3 regions of the Pseudomonas sp. YH-1 genome follow, and region 1 is predicted to be linked to each of the others. Evidence: predicted binding sites of a transcription regulator. Region 1 holds the regulator's gene; each other region holds the start of a gene.
The links. Region 1 encodes LexA, which represses DNA repair genes until DNA is damaged. Its sites were predicted from a motif close to CTGTNTNNNNANACAG; they were not measured.
Positions count from the first base shown of each region.

Region 2: recN (DNA repair protein RecN) is a predicted target of LexA. The motif match lies at 4,552-4,567, and genes of this name have one in related genera.
Region 3: imuA (translesion DNA synthesis-associated protein ImuA) is a predicted target of LexA. The motif match lies at 3,478-3,493, and genes of this name have one in related genera.

Region 1 is NZ_CP178184.1:5,429,276-5,435,430, reverse strand. It holds gene ACKI1H_RS24810 (DUF6586 family protein) at 1-91, shown strand, start outside; gene ACKI1H_RS24805 (hypothetical protein) at 199-438, shown strand; gene sulA (SOS-induced cell division inhibitor SulA) at 483-956, opposite strand; gene lexA (transcriptional repressor LexA) at 970-1,584, opposite strand; gene ACKI1H_RS24790 (TetR/AcrR family transcriptional regulator) at 1,836-2,552, shown strand; gene ACKI1H_RS24785 (L,D-transpeptidase family protein) at 2,609-3,133, shown strand; gene nagZ (beta-N-acetylhexosaminidase) at 3,145-4,143, shown strand; gene ACKI1H_RS24775 (S-methyl-5'-thioinosine phosphorylase) at 4,153-4,890, shown strand; gene ACKI1H_RS24770 (CsiV family protein) at 5,024-5,677, opposite strand; gene mfd (transcription-repair coupling factor) at 5,690-6,155, opposite strand, start outside.
Region 2 is NZ_CP178184.1:69,487-75,641, forward strand. It holds gene dapB (4-hydroxy-tetrahydrodipicolinate reductase) at 1-509, opposite strand, end outside; gene dnaJ (molecular chaperone DnaJ) at 567-1,697, opposite strand; gene dnaK (molecular chaperone DnaK) at 1,820-3,736, opposite strand; gene grpE (nucleotide exchange factor GrpE) at 3,827-4,390, opposite strand; gene recN (DNA repair protein RecN) at 4,591-6,155, shown strand, end outside.
Region 3 is NZ_CP178184.1:3,882,454-3,888,608, forward strand. It holds gene ACKI1H_RS17975 (error-prone DNA polymerase) at 1-1,351, opposite strand, end outside; gene ACKI1H_RS17980 (Y-family DNA polymerase) at 1,348-2,757, opposite strand; gene imuA (translesion DNA synthesis-associated protein ImuA) at 2,765-3,379, opposite strand; gene ACKI1H_RS17990 (ATP-dependent DNA helicase) at 3,647-5,962, opposite strand; gene ACKI1H_RS17995 (VRR-NUC domain-containing protein) at 5,959-6,155, opposite strand, start outside.

The DNA of each region.
Region 1 (6,155 bases):
GGTCGAGCTGGGCAATGATGAGCTGGAGGCCTGGCGTAAAGCCCTGAAGGAGCTGGTGCTGCGCTTCCGCGCCTCGCTCACTGAGCTCTGATCCCTGCTTCACTGCGTGCCGGCCTTCCGGTCGGTCCGCGCAAGCTTTGGCTAGGGTGTAGCGGGTGTGGCTGTTACACTACGCGTTCTGCTGTGGAGAACGTCGCTATGCCAACCTCATTTCTGGAAATTGTCGAGCTGCCTGACGGGCGTATCGTATTGCGTCGTGCGGACGAGGAGGAGGCGCTGGTGACCCTGGAGTTCTCCGCCGATGCCAAGGGTTTCCTGCAGGGTCAGCACATCGAGATCGCCAAGGCGATGTTCAATGTCGGTGTACAGATGGCCGGTCGCCTCGCCGAAGGCAGCGACATGAGCATGGACGACGAAGGTCCGCGCGTCCTGCACTGAGTTCTGTCGCTTCGCCGCGTTCGCGGCGAAGTTTCTCGATCCGATCAACCCAGACGAATATTCAGGCTCTGCGCCTGGCCGGCAACGGCAGCGCGGGAGAGTTGCGCGCGCGCTTTCGCGCTGAGGTTCAGCCAGCTCACCACGGTATGGCTGTTGCCCAGGCGCAGTGCCTCGCAGGCCAGGGCCTGGGCGGCGGCCTGATCGCGGGCCGGCAGCAGCAGGATGCCCTGGCGGTTCAGACCGGCCTTGCGCAGCCAGTCCGGCGTCAGGCTGGACGGCGGTGCGATCAGGGTCAGCCAGCGCGAGTCGCTTTCCTCGCTCAGCTCGCGGAGCATTGGCGCCAGCAGCATCAGGCACTGGCTGGGGAGGCCACGCAGGGCTATCTCACTGAAGGCGCTTTCTTCGGCGATGGGCTCTTCTTCCATCAGCTCCGGGAGCAGGGGAGCAGTACCGCTTGCCCAGAATACTTCCTGGAACAGCGGGAGTTGCGGCAGGTTCTGCGGCTGCGGGTACTGCATGGGTATCTCCTGTTCAGCGACGGATCACGCCGACGCTCAAGCCTTCGATGACCAGTTCCTGTTCCTTGAGATCGACCTCGATGGGGGCGAACTCCGGGTTCTCGGCGAGCAGCCAGACCTTGCTGCCTTCGCGCTTGAAGCGCTTCACCGTTACCTCTTCACCCAGGCGCGCGACCACGATCTGGCCGTTGCGCGCCTCGCGGGTGACGTGCACGGCAAGCAGGTCGCCGTCCATGATGCCGACATCCTTCATGCTCTGGCCGCGTACACGCAGCAGGTAGTTGGCCGGTGGGTTGAAGAAGGTCGGGTTGATCCGGCAGGTGTCGTCGACGTTCTGCTCGGCGAGGATCGGCGCGCCGGCGGCGACGCGGCCAATGATCGGCAGTTCGTCGTCATTGGCGGCGGCCTTGGGCTCGAAGCCGGGGATGCGAATGCCGCGGGAGGCGCCCGGGGTCATTTCGATGGCGCCTTTGCGGGCGAGGGCCTTCAAATGTTCCTCGGCGGCGTTAGGTGACTTGAAGCCGAGTTCCTGGGCGATTTCCGCGCGGGTGGGCGGGTAGCCGTTGGCTTCCAGGCAGCGTTTGATGAAGGCGAGGATCTCGGCTTGGCGCGGCGTGAGCTTCAGCATGTCCATACTCTGGCTTTTTATACAGTGACTGGAATTATATACAGTGATGGCGGGCTGGCAATGCTTTTATTGGGGATGGCTGTCGGTGGTACGTTCGTGCATGTAACCTTTGGGGCTTGGCAAGCGTCTTGCTGTACATAAGGTGTCTCGTCGCATTGCCATGATATTGGTAACAATCCATCGCACTTTGCTTGACAATACAAGACGCTGAAACGTATGTTTCAAACAAGTGTTTGTCAGGCGGAGTAGCCATGGCCCAGTCGGAAACCGTCGAACGCATCCTGGATGCTGCGGAACAGCTGTTCGCGGAGAAAGGCTTCGCCGAAACCTCCTTGCGTCTGATCACCAGCAAGGCGGGGGTGAATCTCGCGGCGGTGAACTATCACTTCGGCTCGAAGAAGGCGCTGATACAGGCGGTCTTCTCGCGCTTCCTCGGCCCGTTCTGCGCCAGCCTCGAAAAGGAGCTGGATCGCCGCCAGGCCAAACCTGATGCGCCGCGCGCGACCCTGGAAGAGCTGCTCGAGCTGCTCGTGGTTCAGGCCATGGCGGTGAAGCCGCGTAGCGGCAATGATCTGTCGATCTTCATGCGGCTGCTGGGCCTGGCGTTCAGCCAGAGCCAGGGGCACCTGCGCAAGTACCTCGAAGAGGTCTACGGCAAGGTGTTCCGCCGCTACATGCTGCTGGTGCACGAGTCCGCGCCGCGACTGCCGCCGCTGGAGTTGTTCTGGCGCGTGCACTTCATGCTGGGTACCGCGGTGTTCAGCATGTCCGGCATCAAAGCGCTGCGTGCCATGGCCGAGAACGATTTTGGCGTGAACACTTCCATCGAGCAGGTGATGCGCCTGATGGTGCCGTTCCTCGCCGCCGGCATGCGTGCCGACAGTGGTGTCAGCGATCCATCGCTGGCGGGCGCGCAACTCAAGCCGCGTACCAAATCGAGCGCCTCCCAGGCGCCTGCCAAAGTCTGATCCGAGCCCGGCTTCGCGCTGGGCTGCGTCGGTTCGATCGGCTACAGTAGCCGGCCATGGCTGATCTCGATCTTCTCCATATCTCCCTTGCTGACCAGATGCTCTACGGCTTTGCCGCAGGGCGTCTTGTCCTGCGTGTTCCGGTATCCAGCGCCGTCAACGGTGCGGGGGAGCGAAACGGCTCCGGGTGCACGCCACGAGGCTTGCACCAGATCCGTGCACGCATCGGCGATGGCTTGCCCAGGGGTGCAGTACTGAAGGGGCGACGCTGGACCGGTGAGACCTGGACGGCTGAGCTTCACGAGGCCTTTCCCGGCCGTGACTGGATTCTCTCGCGCATCCTCTGGCTCAGCGGCAGCGAACCGGGGCGCAACCGGATGGGCGAGGTCGATACCTTTCGCCGCTACATCTATCTGCACGGCACACCGGACTGCGAACCCATGGGTACGCCGCTGTCCCACGGTTGTATCCGCCTGCGCAATGACGACCTGCTGGAACTCTTTCCGCGGGTGCCCCTCCATTGCCGGGTTCGAATCGAAGAGACTGCCTGTCCCGATTGGCAGGCAGCACAACTGAATTGAAAGGAATGCACATGCAAGGCTCCCTGATGCTCGACATCGGCGGCACCTGGCTCACCGCCGAGGACCGCCAGATCCTGCGCCACCCGGAAGTCGGTGGCCTGATCATCTTTGCCCGCAACATCGAATCGCCGCGCCAGGTGCGCGAGCTGATGGAAGCTATTCGCGCCGTACGTCCCGACCTGCTGCTGGCGGTGGACCAGGAGGGTGGTCGCGTGCAGCGCCTGCGCCAGGGCTTCCTGCGTCTGCCGGCGATGCGCGCCATTGCCGATAATCCCAATGCCGAACGACTGGCCGAGCAGTGCGGCTGGCTGATGGCAACCGAAGTGCTGGCGGTGGGGCTCGACCTGAGCTTCGCCCCGGTGCTGGACCTGGATCACCAGCGCAGCGCCGTGGTCGGCAGTCGCGCTTTCGAAGGCAATCCGGAGCGTGCTGTTGCTTTGGCTGGTGCATTCATCCGCGGTATGCGCGCCGCAGGCATGGCTTCCACCGGCAAGCATTTCCCCGGTCACGGCTGGGCGGAGGTGGATTCCCACGTGGGGATTCCCGAGGACGAGCGCACACTGGAACAGATCCGCGCTGTAGACCTGGTCCCATTCCAGCGCCTTTCCGGCGAACTGGATGCGCTGATGCCGGCCCACGTGATCTATCCGCAGGTCGACCCGAATCCGGCCGGCTTCTCTCGCCGCTGGTTGCAGGACATCCTGCGCGGTGAGCTGGGCTTCGACGGCGTGATTTTCAGTGATGACCTGTCCATGGCTGGCGCCCATGTCGTCGGCGATGCTGCCAATCGCATCGAGGCCGCGCTGAGCGCTGGCTGCGATATGGGCCTGGTGTGCAACGACCGCGCCTCCGCCGAGCTGGCCCTGAGCGCCCTGCAGCGCCTCGAGGTCACTGCACCGCCGCGTCTGCAGCGCATGCGCGCCAAGGCCTGGCCGGGTATCGAATACAAGCAGCTGCCACGCTGGCAACAGGCCGTCGGCGAGCTGCGTGCCGCACAACTGATTGATTAAGGATTTGCCATGACTGTCTACGCCATCATTGGCGGCACTGGCCTGACCCAGCTGGAAGGTTTGAGCCTGAAGGACGCCATCGAGCTGGATACGCCCTATGGCGCGCCGTCGGCGGCCATCCAGCGCGGTGAGTTCGCCGGCCGCGAGGTGCTTTTCCTTGCCCGCCACGGTCATCCGCATCGTTTCCCGCCGCATCAGGTGAACTACCGCGCCAACCTCTGGGCGCTGAAACAGGCCGGTGCCGAGGCCATTCTGGCGGTGAACGCGGTGGGTGGCATCCATGCCGCCATGGGTAGCGGCCATCTCTGTGTGCCTCACCAGATCGTCGATTACACCTGGGGCCGCGAGCACACCTATTTCGCCGGTGACATCGAGCATGTCACTCACATCGACTTCAGCCATCCCTATGACGAGGCGCTGCGGCTCAAGCTGATCGCCGCCCTGCAGGCGCTGGGCTATGCGTACAGCAGCCATGGCGTGTATGCCGCGACCCAGGGTCCGCGCCTGGAAACCGTGGCGGAAGTTGCCAAGCTGGAGCGCGACGGCTGCGACATCATCGGCATGACCGGCATGCCCGAAGCCGCGCTGGCCCGTGAGCTGGACCTGCCTTACGCCTGTCTGTCGCTGGTGGTGAACCCGGCGGCTGGCAAGTCCAGCGGCATCATCACCATGGCCGAGATCGAGCAGGCGCTGCACGAAGGCATCGGCAAGGTGCGCGAGGTGCTGGGGCGCGTGCTGGTGAGTTGAGTCATTATTGTAGGAGCGAGGGGCGCCTAGTTCTTGCTCGCGAAGCGGCAAGACACGGTCCCAGGTGGTTCGCGAGCAAGCTCGCTCCTACAGAGAGCAAAAGAAAAAGCCCGGCGAATGCCGGGCTTTTTCGTTATTGCGCCGGCGGCGGTGCGTCGAAACCGCCGTCTGCCGGGGCGGCCGGAGCCTGTTGTTGCTGCGGTGCGTCCGGCCCGGTTGGTGCCTCGTCCTCCATGCCTGGCGGCGGGGCGGAGGCAGGCTTGGCGTTGAGCGGGGTCACCTTGATCAGCATGCCCAGGCTCGGGTGGTCGAGGTAGGTCAATACGCTGTTCTTCAGGCTGGCTTCCTGGACCATGTGCTGGCTGGCGGCGAGCAGGCCGTCCTGGCCGAACTGGTTGATCCAGAAGTCGGTCTGGGTGTTCACGAAGCGCTGCTGGCTCAGGGTGACGGTACCTTCCACCGGGAAGTGGCCGTCACGCTGGGCGCCTTCGCTCAGGGAAATCTTTACCGGATTGGCATCGATCTCCTGGCGCCAGGCCTTGTGCATCAGGACCTGGAAACCTTCGTTCTGCTTGAGCTTGGCGACCTGGGCATCCATCGCGGTTGGGCGCGAGCTGTCAGGACCCGGTGGTTGCGCGCCCTTGGCCCAGTCGTCGGGCGCGGGGCGGCTGGCGAACACAGCGTCGCCGGACTGCTGGAAGAGAATCAGCTCCACCTGGTAAGGCTCGGCGAAGGCGGCTGGCGAGAGAAGCGCCAGCGACAGCAGCAAGGGTTGGAACAGGCGCATGCACAGGGTTCCTTAGTGAGTCTGTGGCGTGAGGCGCTCGAGCAGCGCCTCCAGCGTGTTGAACCGTTCTTCCGGGCGCTCCATGGGCACCTGGAACTTGAAGAGGGTGGCCCCTTCGAATTTGTACCGATTGGGCTGGCTCTGGATCATCTTGATCAGCACCAGCGGGTCGACACAGGTATCGGCGGCGAATTCTACCCGTCCGCCCTGGGGGCCGGCATCTACCTTCACGATCCCGAGCTTTTCTGCCTGCAGTTTCAGCAAAGTCAGACGGATCAGGTTCTTCGCCGGGTCAGGCAGCAGGCCGAAACGGTCGATCATTTCCACCTGCAGCTCGCGCAGGCCGTCTTCGTCGGCGGCGTTGGCGATGCGCTTGTAGAGGATCAAGCGGGCGTGAACGTCCGGCAGGTAATCCTCGGGGATCAGCGCCGGTACGCGCAGGTTGATGTCCGGGCCGCCGCCCAGAGGCTGTTCCAGG
Region 2 (6,155 bases), 1.4 Mb from region 1:
CGCAGCGCGGTGCCGGACGGAGCATCGACCTTGTGGCGGTGGTGCGCCTCGAGGATCTCGATATCCACGTCATCACCCAGCACACGAGCGGCGGTGTCGAGCAGCTTCAGGCAGAGGTTCACGCCGACGCTGTAGTTGGCCGCGAAGACGATGGGGATATCCTTCGCCGCCTCGCTCAGCAGTTCCTTCTCCGCCGCGGAGAAGCCAGTGGTACCGATAACCATGGCCTTGCCAGCCTTGCGGCAGACTTCCAGGTTCTTCAGGGTTACGGTCGGATGAGTAAAGTCGATCAGCACGTCGAACTCGTCGACCACCTTGACCAGGTCGCCCGACAGCGGCACGCCGATACGGCCCAGGCCGGCCAGCTCGCCAGCGTCAGCGCCGACCAGCGTACTGTCCGGGCGGTCGACCGCCGCAGTCAGGCCTGCGCTGCCATTGGTCTGCTGGACAGCTTCAATCAGGGTCTTGCCCATGCGCCCGGCGGCGCCCATTACGGCTATACGTCGCATATAAAACAGCTCCCAGCTAAAAAAGCCCCGGACGACTCGCATCGCCGGGGCCCTGCATCATAGATCGTCGAAGAAGCGCTTCATGCCCTCGAACCAGCCACTGGCCTTGGGCGAGTTGGAAGAGTTGCCCTGCAGGGTACCGCGAAACTCTTCCAGGAGTTCGCGCTGACGCTTGTCCAACTGCACAGGCGTCTCCACGACCACGCGGCACATCAGGTCGCCGGCACCACCACCACGCACCGGGGCGACGCCCTTGCCGCGCAGACGGAACAGCTTGCCGGTCTGAGTGCCCTCGGGAATCTTCAGCTTCACGCGACCATCCAGGGTCGGCACTTCCAACTCGCCGCCCAGAGCGGCATCGGCGAAGCTGATCGGTACTTCGCAGTACAGATGCTTGCCGTCGCGCTGGAAGATGTCGTGCTCGCGCACATTCACCACCACGTACAGGTCGCCCGCCGGGCCACCATGAGCGCCAGCTTCGCCTTCGCCGGTCAGGCGGATGCGGTCACCGGTATCGACGCCGGCCGGCACTTTCACCGACAGGGTCTTGTGCTCTTCCACCCGGCCCTGGCCATGGCAGGAACCACAGGGGTCGGTGATCATCTTGCCGCTGCCATGGCAACGCGGGCAGGTCTGCTGCACCGAGAAGAAGCCCTGCTGCATGCGTACCTGGCCGATACCACCACAAGTGGTACAGGTGACCGGCGTGGTGCCGGGCTTGGCGCCGCTGCCGCTGCAGGTCTTGCAGCCGACCAGGGTGGGAACGCGAATGGTCACGGTGGTGCCGCGAACCGCATCTTCCAGGTCGAGATCGAGGGTATAGCGCAGGTCCGCGCCGCGGGCCGGGCCGCCACGGGAACCGCCGCGACCGCCGCCACCCCCGAAGAAATCACTGAAGACATCACCGAAGATGTCCGAGAAGCTCGCGCCGCCGAAGCCGGCACCGCCGCCACCCATCTGCGGGTCGACGCCGGCATGGCCGTACTGGTCGTAAGCCGCGCGCTTGCTGGCGTCGGACAGGACCTCGTACGCCTCGTTGGCCTCCTTGAATTTATCCTCGGCCTCCTTGTCGCCGGGATTGCGGTCCGGGTGGAACTTCATGGCGAGCCGGCGATAGGCCTTCTTCAGGTCCGCTTCGCTGGCGCCGCGCTCGACACCCAGCACCTCGTAAAAATCACGTTTGGCCATAACTTTCCTGCACTCTAAAAACCGTTCCCCCAGACACGCCAACGCGGGAGCAAGCCCCCGCGTGACGTTTCATGCGCACCGACACGCTGGTCGGTGCGCCGGAGCGGAAGCAAGCACGCGGCTTACTTGTTCTCCTTGACCTCTTCGAACTCGGCGTCGACGACATCGTCGCCAGCCTTGTCGTCAGCGGCCTCGCCCTGAGCGGCAGCACCCGGCTGCGGCTGTTCGGCATACATCTTCTGCGCCAGCGGAGTGGATGCCTGGGACAGCGCATTCATCTTCGCTTCGATCTCGGCCTTGTCGTCGCCCTTCACGGCAACTTCCAGCTCGCCGAGAGCTTTCTCGATGGCGGTTTTCTCTTCGGCAGTAGCCTTGTCGCCAGCCTCGGTGACCATCTTGCGAGTCGCGTGGACCAGCGCATCACCCTGGTTGCGGGCAGCGGCCAGTTCCTCGAACTTGCGGTCTTCCTCGGCATTCGCCTCGGCGTCGCGGACCATCTGCTGGATCTCGTCTTCGGACAGACCCGAGGAAGCCTTGATCACGATGGACTGCTGCTTGCCGGTGGCCTTGTCTTTCGCGCCGACGTGCAGGATGCCGTTGGCGTCGATGTCGAAGGTCACTTCGATCTGCGGCACACCACGCGGAGCCGGCGGGATGTCGGCCAGGTCGAACTTGCCCAGCGACTTGTTCTGGCCGGCCTGCTTGCGCTCGCCCTGCAGAACATGGATGGTCACGGCGCCCTGGTTGTCATCGGCAGTGGAGAACACCTGCGACTTCTTGGTCGGAATGGTGGTGTTCTTGTCGATCAGCGCGGTCATCACGCCACCAAGGGTTTCGATACCCAGGGTCAGCGGGGTGACGTCGAGCAGCAGCACGTCCTTCACATCGCCGGCCAGTACGGCGCCCTGGATGGCAGCACCCATGGCAACAGCTTCGTCCGGGTTGACGTCCTTGCGCGCTTCCTTGCCAAAGAACTCGGCAACGGTCTTCTGTACCAGCGGCATGCGGGTCTGGCCGCCGACCAGGATCACTTCGTCGATCTTCGACACGTCCAGGCCTGCGTCTTTCAGCGCAACGCGGCACGGCTCGATGGTGCGGGTGACCAGGTCTTCCACCAGGGATTCCAGCTTGGCGCGGGAAACCTTGACGTTCAGGTGTTTCGGGCCGCTGGCGTCAGCAGTGACGTACGGCAGGTTGACGTCGGTCTGCTGGGTCGAGGACAGCTCGATCTTGGCCTTCTCGGCCGCTTCCTTCAGACGCTGCATGGCCAGAGGGTCGCCCTTCAGGTCCATGCCGGATTCTTTCTTGAATTCCTCGACGAGGTAGTCGATCAGGCGCAGGTCGAAGTCTTCACCACCGAGGAAGGTGTCGCCGTTGGTGGCCAGTACTTCGAACTGGTGCTCGCCGTCGACTTCCGCGATCTCGATCACGGACACGTCGAAGGTACCGCCACCCAGGTCGTAGACGATGATGGTGTGATCACCCTTCGCCTTGTCCAGGCCATAGGCCAGCGCGGCCGCGGTCGGTTCGTTGATGATGCGCTTGACGTCCAGACCGGCGATGCGGCCGGCGTCCTTGGTGGCCTGACGCTGGCTGTCGTTGAAGTAGGCCGGAACGGTGATGACCGCTTCAGTGACCGGCTCGCCCAGGTAGTCCTCGGCAGTCTTCTTCATCTTCTTCAGGACTTCGGCAGAGACCTGCGGCGGAGCCATCTTCTGGCCCTTGGCTTCGACCCAGGCGTCACCGTTGTCAGCCTTGACGATCTTGTACGGCACCATCTTGATGTCTTTCTGCACGACGTCTTCTTCGAAGCGACGGCCGATCAGGCGCTTCACTGCGTACAGGGTGTTGGTCGGGTTGGTCACAGCCTGGCGCTTCGCCGGCTGACCTACCAGGATTTCACCGTCGTTGGCGTAGCCGATGATCGACGGGGTGGTACGAGCGCCTTCGGCGTTCTCGATGACCTTGACGTTACCGTTCTCCAGGATGGACACACAGGAGTTGGTGGTCCCCAGGTCGATACCAATGATTTTGCCCATAGTTCACTCTCCAGAAATTAGATTCCGCGCTGACCCTGTTGCGGGTCTTTGGCTCGGTTGATTACCCAGATGGGGACCGGGTGGTGGATTTCAAGCCTTCTCGTCGATCGAAGGCGGGGTTTGTTCCGGTGCCTTGCTGACCACGACCATGGCCGGACGCAGCAGACGACCGTTGAGCAGATAACCCTTCTGGAACACCTTGACCACGCTGCCCGGCTCGAGGCGGATGCTCTCTTCCATGGCCATGGCCTGGTGGTGTTCGGGGTTGAATGGCTCGCCGTGCGGGTCGACCGGCTCGAGGTTGTAGCGCTTCAAGGTGTCGTGGAACATCTTCAGCGTCAGCTCGATGCCTTCGCGCATCGGCTTGATCACTTCATCTTCCGGGTTCGACATCTCCAGCGCGCGCTCGAGGGTATCGACGATCGGCAGCAAGTCGCCGGCGAATTTCTCCAGGGCGAACTTGTGCGCCTTCTCCACGTCCTGCTCGGCACGGCGGCGGACGTTCTGCAACTCGGCAACGGCGCGCAGGCTCTGGTCCTTCGCCGCGGCTACCTGCTCTTCCAGTTCCAGCACGCGGGCGTTCAGATCCCCGGTAGCGCCGGTGTCCGGCTGCTCGTTGAACTGGGAATCCTGAGTCTGTTGTTCGTCAGACATGCCACTCTCCTAAAAAGAAAATAAGCCTTTGAAAACAAGGCGAACCCAATGGTCCGCGGCTCTGCCGTGTATATGGGGCGCCTTTCTCCGACTTCAAGGGCATGACTTCAAGGACACACCCCTCACAGGCGACGAGGGAGAATTGCCAGCGGCAAAAAATACTGTATAAATAACCAGACTTATCTACGGAGCCGCCGCCCATGCTGGTTCATCTGTCCGTGCACAACTACGCCATCGTCGAGCACCTCGATCTCGAGCTCGCCGCCGGCATGACCGTGATCACCGGCGAAACCGGCGCCGGCAAGTCGATCATGCTCGACGCCCTCGGTCTCGCCCTCGGCGACCGAGCCGACAGCGGCGTCGTACGCCCCGGGTCCGACAAGGCAGACATTCTCGCCAGCTTCGATGTCAGTGCGATTGCTGAAGCCCGCGACTGGCTCGCCGAGCGCGACCTGGAGCAGGACGGTCCGTGTATCCTGCGCCGGGTGATCACCGCCGAAGGCCGCTCCCGCGCCTACATCAACGGCACGCCCTGCCCGCTGGGCGATCTCAAGCACCTGGGCGAGCTGCTGATCGATATCCACAGCCAGCACGAACACCAGTCGCTGCTCAAGTCCGACACCCACCGCCGCCTGCTCGACGAATTCGCCGGCAGCCAGGACCTGGCGCGCCAGATACACCTCGCCGCGCAGCGCTGGAAGCAGACCCGCCAGGAACTGGACCGTCTGTCGCGCAATGGAGACGAACAGCGCGCCCGCCACCAGCTGCTCAGCTACCAGCTCGAGGAGCTGGAAAACCTCGGCCTGGGCGACAACGAATTGGAGTCGCTGGAAGCCGAACACAAGACCCAGAGCAACGCCGGCAGCCTGATCGCCGCTTGCCGCCAGGTCGTCGATCTCTGCAGTGAAAGCGATGCCGGCAACGTGCTGTCGGCACTGACCTCCAGCCTCAACCGCCTCACAGCCTTCCAGACCCAGCCAACTGCGCTGGGCGAGGCGGTGAACCTGCTGTCCAGTGCGCAGATCCAGGTGGAAGAAGCCATCGGCGAGCTGAACCGCTTCGTCGACCACTTCGACGCCGACCCCATGCGCCTTCAGCAACTGGAAGAGCGCATGGACGCCATCTACAGCCTCGCCCGCAAACACCGCGTGCAGCCGCACGAACTGCAGGATTTGCAGCAACGCCTACTGGACGAACTGGAAGCGCTGAACGCCGACGACGAAGCCGTGGAGCGCCTGGGCGACGAACTGTCCGCCTACGCTCGCCACTATCAGGAGAAGGCCGACGAGCTCAGCCGCATTCGCCAGGATGCCGCGCCGAAGCTGGCCAAAGCCGTGGAAGTGGAGATGCAGCGGCTCGGCATGCCCGGCGGGCGTTTCGCCATCGAACTGCGCCAGTCCAGCTCGGACGAACCTCAGGTCAGCGGCCTGGAGCAGCTGGAATTCCTCGTCAGCGCCAACCCCGGTCAACCGATGAAGGGCCTGGCCAAGGTCGCCTCGGGCGGCGAATTGTCGCGCATCAGTCTGGCGATCCAGGTGATCACCGCGCAGACCTCACGCATTCCCACCCTGGTCTTCGACGAAGTGGATGTCGGCATTGGCGGCCCCACCGCCGAAGTGGTCGGCCAACTGCTGCGCCGCCTCGGTGATCGCGGCCAGGTACTGACCGTCACCCACCTGCCGCAGGTCGCGGCGCAGGGGCACCAGCATCTGTTCGTGCACAAGGACCGCGACACCAGCGAAACCCGTACCGCCGTGGCCAACCT
Region 3 (6,155 bases), 1.5 Mb from region 1:
GGTCGGCGTGTGGTGCTTCGCGGCTCCAGGCGCCGCAGCAGTCGGCCAGCGCGCCGACCTGGTCCGGCGGCAATCCCAGTGCCTTGGCCACGTCGCGCACCGCGCCGGCGCCCCGGTAGGTACTGGCCACGGCGGTGAGGGCGGCGCGGCTGCGGCCGTAGCGACGGAACACGTACTGGATGACTTCCTCACGACGGTCGTGCTCGAAGTCGACGTCGATATCCGGCGGCTCGTTGCGCTCGCGGGAGATGAAGCGCTCGAACAGCAGGTGCACATGTTCACGGGTCGGGTCCAGCTCGGTGATGCCCAGGGCGAAACAGACCACCGAGTTGGCCGCCGAGCCGCGTCCCTGGCAGAGAATCTTCTGGCTGCGGGCGAAGGCGACGATGTCGTAGACCGTGAGGAAGTAGCTGTCGTACTTCAGCTCGGCGATCAGTGCCAGTTCATCTTCGACGCGTTTGCGAACGGCGGGGGTAGCACCGTCTTTCCAGCGCAGAAGGATGCCTTCCTCGGTCTTCTCCCGCAGCCAGGTGCTGGGCGTATGGCCTTCGGGAACCAGCTCGCGCGGGTACTGGTATTTCACATCCTTGCCCAGATCGAAGCTGCAGCGCTCGGCAATCTTCAAGGTCTCCGCCAGCAACTCGGCCGGGTAGATCGCCGCCAGCGCCTCCTTCGGCCGCAGATGCCGTTCGCCGTTGGGGTAGAGATACTGGCCGGCCTCGTGCACCGGCAGGTGCTGGCGGATGGCGGTCATGCAGTCCTGCAGGGCGCGGCGGCCACGGATGTGCATGTGCACGTCGCCGCAGGCCACGGGGGAGAGGCCCAGGCGCGCGGCCTGTTCCTGCAGGCGACGCAGCTTGCCGGTGTCGTCCGGGCCCTTGTGCAGTTCGACGCCCAGCCACAGGCGCCCGGGGAAGCGCTCGCGCAGCCAGAGGCCGTCGTCGTCCTGGTCGTCTTGTGGCAGCCAGATCGCCAGCAGGTGGTCGAGATTGCCGTCGAAATCCGAACGCACCAGGCGATAGCTACCCTTTTCGGCGCGGCGACGGGCGTGGGTGATGAGGCGACAGAGGTTCTCGTAGCCCGTGAGGTTCTCGGCCAGCAGCACCAGCTTCGGACCTTGCTCGATGCTCAGTTCGCTGCCGGTGATGAGGATGAACTCCTGCTCCTTCGCCGCCTGCCAGGCGCGGACGATGCCGGCAAGGCTGCATTCGTCGGTGATCGCAAGCGCCCGGTAGCCCAGCTTCTTCGCCCGCTCGACCAGCTCGGCCGCACTGGAGGCACCGCGCTGGAAGCTGAAATTGGACAGGCAGTGCAGCTCGGCGTAGCCGATGCTTTGATCCGCCGCGCTCATGCGAACCAGCCGTGCAGCAGCAGCGGCCCCTTTTCGCCCACCGGGCGGAACACCCAGGCGCGCTGGCCGCTGCGGGTGCGTACCTGGTAGTAGTCACGGCGGATGTCCTCGCCGTCCCACCAGCCGGACTCGATGCGCTCGGGGCCGGCCAGCAGGGTCGGGGCGAATTCGCGCAGCGGCTGGGGCTCGGCCAGCAGCCAGCCGGGGCGCGGAACGTCGGTGACTTGCCGGGGCGGGGTGGACTGATCCTGCCAGGCACGCTCCGGCCGGTGGTCGGCGCGTGCCCCGAGACTGTGCACGGCGTCGTCGCCCAGCCGCGCGCGCAGGCGTTCGCGCAACTGTTCCCAGGGTTGGGATTGCTGCGGGCGGTCGTCGAACAGCTCGCGGTGCTGAGGCACGAAGGGCGGCAGGTCGTCGGCGATGAGTCGCACGCTATGTACCGGGGCGCGCAGTTGCAATTGCTCCAGCCGGCCACGGCTCAGTTCGAAGAGCATGGCCGCCTCGCGCTCGGCGCTGAGCAGGCCGACCGGCATTGGCGTGTCGGCACCTTCGTGGTGCTCCAGGTGCAGGACGAAGCGCTGCACGCCGCTGTCTCGCCCGGCGAGGAAGGCGGCGAGGTCGCCGGTCAGGCGGCGCAGCGGGAACAGCAGGGCCTGGGTGGACTCCACGTCGAAGTTCAGCTCGATGCGCGACTCGAAGCGGTCCGGCGGCCGGTAGTACTCCAGGGCCAGCGGGCGCAGGCCGAGCAGGGTGTCGACCTGGCGCAGTACCTGTGGCGGGAAGCGCCGGGCCAGGCTCTCGCGCGGCAGGGCGAGCAGTTGCTGCAGGCTGCGCAGGCCCATGCGGCCCAGTGAGGTGGTGGCGTCGCGCTCAAGGCCCAGGCGCTCCAGCGGCATCCTGCCCAGGTACTGGCGCAACTGCTCGTTGTCGTGGATCGCCAGGCCGTCGTGGCCGTTGGCGAGGATGCGCGCGGCGGCTGGGTTGGGCGCGGCGGTGATGCGATGGCGAAAGCCCAGCCCGTCCAGTTCCTCGCGCAGGCGTGCCTCGAAGCGCGGCCAGGGCCCGAACAGTTGCAGGCTGGACTGCACCTCCAGCAGCAGCGCGCGTGGATAGTGCTGGCTGACTTGCGAGCTGAAGCCATAGGCCCAGGCGGCCAGCAGGTCCTGCCAACGCTGCACGTCGCGCAGGTCGTACTCGGCGGTGGCGAAATCGCGGCTCAGGGCCTGGGCGGCGGTGAGCGACTGGCCGGGCTTGAGGCCCAACGCCCGCGCGGCCGGATTCACCGCCTGCAGCACGCGACGCTGGGTCGGCCCGGCGAGCAGCGCCAGGGCGGCGTCCGGTTCGGCACGCCCGCGCAGCACGCCGTCCATCGCCAGCTGTGGCAGGAGAATACAGGCCCAGAGCATGCCGGCCTCAGTGCCAGGGCAGTGGGATGGGGCGCGCCGGTGCCAGGCCGCCACGGCACTTGAGTACGCGCAGCTGTGCCGGATTGGCGTCCAGCGCCAGGCGCAGCGCGGCGGGTGACGGGTTGAGCGCTTCGCGCTGCGAGCGGTAGGCGATAGCCAGGGTCTGCCCGGTTTCAGCCGCCACCTGCAGGCGGCGCAGGGCGCGGTCATCGGCCTGCTGCGGCCAACACAGCACGACGCCACAACTACCCGAGCGCAGGCACTGCTCGGCGGCCCAGAGCGCATCGCGGCCGCTGGCCTGAACGATGGCGAGTTGCTCCAGCGCGACGCCGGCGGCCTGCCAGGCGGCCGGGTAGGGCACATGGGGCGGGGCGACCAGCACGATGCGCTCGCCTGCCGCGCTGAGTCGCGCAAGGGTCGGCCAGACCAGTTGCAGTTCGCCGGTACCCTCGGCGGCCAGGAGAATTTCGCTGAGCGCCGCTTCCGGCCAGCCGCCAGTGGGCAGGGCGGCATCCAGCACCGCATGGCCAGTGGGCTGCTGGCTGGGCGGCAGGCCCTGGGGCTGGCCTTTCCAGACCTGGCGTTGGTGGAGCAGGGTATCGAGTGCGACCACGCTGCCCATCACGGCCTCCCGGCCGGCGAGCGGCGACGGTCATGCGCCCGGCGGGAGGGCCAGGGAAGGGATATGGGGAGGATGAACATGGGGTTGCTCGGAGATAACTGTATGGATATACAGTTTATCCGGTAGAAAGGTGCCGTCAATGGCGGTTGGTCTGACGGCCATTCGGACGCATCGGGGCGTCATCCGTCGGAGCAGGCATGCCCGCGACCAGATCGCACCAGCATCACGGCGGAACACGAACGTACGGGGGCCACCCAATGCAATGGGTTACAACAGCAGATACCCTTGCGGCGCTTTGAACTGCGGCGGGTCGGCCACGAACTTCAACCGCTCGGTCTTCCACCAACTGGGCAACAACCGCCGTACCGCTGGCTGGTTGAAGCGATCATCGAGCAGGTAGATCACCCCCGAGTCCGTGGGCGTGCGGATCACCCGCCCAGCGGCCTGGACGACCTTCTGCAGACCGGGGAACAGGTAGGTGTAGTCGTAGCCGTCGCCGAACATCCCCTGCATGCGCTGCTTGATCTCCTCGTTGACCTCGTTCACCTGCGGCAATCCCAGCGTGGCGATGAAGGCGCCGATCAGGCGGTCGCCCGGCAGGTCGATGCCCTCGCCAAATGCACCGCCGAGTACGGCGAAGCCGATGCCCTGCGAGTGCGGGGTGAAGCGGTCGAGGAAGGCCTGGCGCTCCAGTTCGTTCATGCTGCGCGACTGCACCCAGCGCGGGATGTCCGGGTGTTCGGCGGCGAAGCGCTCCAGTGCCTGTTGCAGGTAGGCGTAGCTGCTGAAGAAGGCCAGGTAATTGCCAGGGCGAGCGCGGAACTGCCGGGCCATCAGGGTGCTGATCGGCGTGAGGCTGGCCTCGCGGTGCTGATAGCGGGTGGACAGGTTGCTCAGCGCGTGGACTTCCAGTTGCTCGGCGTGGAACGGCGATTCCACTTCGCGCCAGGTGGTGTCTTCCGGCAGGCCAAGCAGGTCCGCATAGTAATTGGCCGGGTTCAGCGTGGCGGAGAACAGCGTGGTGCTGTGGGCCACCTCGAAGCGTTCGGCGAGGAAGGGCGCCGGCACCACGTTGCGCAGGCACAGGGTGGACAGCGTGCGCTGGCCGCTGCCGTCGTGGCGGGTGATGTCGAACAGCGAGTGCGGCCCGTAGGCCTCGGCCAGCCGGCAGAACAGCATGGCGTCGAGGTAGAAGCGCAGCAACTCGGCCTCGTTGCCGGTGGGCTGGTCGGTGAGGTGATCGGTGATGGCGCTGACGGCTTTCTGCAGTGCGGCGATGAACAGGTCCGGCACCGTCGGGTAGATCTGGTAATCGACCTCCTGGTCGCGGTGCATCTGGTTCCAGTGCCGGCCGACGCGCTCCAGCACGCCTTTCAGTCCGGCCGGGGCGACCTTGCGCAGGGCGTTGAACTCGGACTGGTCCAGCTCGGCGCTGTACATGCCGCGGCCGCGCTCGATGAGGTTGTGCGCCTCGTCCACCAGCAGCGTCACCTTCCAGTCGTTGAGTACCGTCAGGCCGTAGAGCAGGGCGGTCATGTCGAAGTAGTAGTTGTAGTCGCCCACCACCACGTCGGCCCAGCGGCACAGCTCCTGGCTCAGGTAGTAGGGGCAGACCTGGTGTTCGAGCGCGACCTCGCGCAGGTTTTCCTGGGTCAGCCAGCGGCGCTTGAGCGCGGCCTCGCGGGCGGCGGGCAAGCGGTCGTAGAAACCCTTGGCCAGCGGGCAGGAGTCGCCGTGGCAGGATTTGTCCGGATGCTCGCAGGCCTTGTCGCGCGCGACGTGTTCGAGTACGCGCAGGGGCTGCGCGGCGTCCTGCTGGCGCAGGGTCGACAGGGCATCCAGGGCCAGGCGGCGACCGGGAGTCTTGGCGGTGAGGAAGAACAGCCGGTCGAGCTGCTGCCCGGGGAATGCCTTGAGCTGCGGGAACAGGGTGCCGAGGGTCTTGCCGATGCCGGTGGTGGCCTGGGCCATCAGTGTCTTGCCGTCGCGGGCGGCGCGGTACACCGACTCGGCGAGCATGCGCTGGCCCTGGCGGAAGTCGGCGTAAGGAAAGCGCAGCGCCTCCAGGCCACGGTCGCGCTCGATGCGATGGGCACTTTCCTGCTCGGCCCATTGCACGAAGCGCTGGCATTGCAGCTCGAAGAAGGCGCGCAGGTCGTCGGCGGCGAAGCGCTCGCGGAACTCGGTTTCCTTCTGGGTGATGACGTTGAAGTAGACGACGGCCAGGTCGATGGCGTCGATTTCCAGCGTCTGGCACAGCAGCCAGCCGTACACCTTCACCTGCGCCCAGTGCAGCAGACGGTGATTCTGCGGGATGCGCGCGACGTCACCGCGGTGGGTCTTGATCTCTTCCAGCAGGTTGGCATCCGGGTCATAGCCATCAGCGCGGCCACTGACCACCAGCCCCGGATACTCGCCGCGCAACGGCAATTCCGCGATGTAGCCCAGGCCACGCCGGGAGACCACCGTGGCGTGCCCGGCCATGCCTTCCTGGGCGGTGGGGGCTGGGGTGAATCGCAGGTCGAGGTCACCTTCCTTGGCGGTGAATTCGCACAGCGCGCGCACGGCGATGGCGTAGCTCATTCGCTTTCGTCCGCCTCGCCCTGCCAGCGCACATAGCAGACTTCTACCGGCATGCCGTGCTCGGCGCAGAAGGCCAGCCAGCGCTTCTGGTTATCCTGCAGGCGGTCGCCGGGGCCCTTCACCTCGATCATCCGGTAGCGCGCCTCGGCGGGCCAGAACTGGATCAGGTCGGGCATGCCGGCGCGGTTGGCCT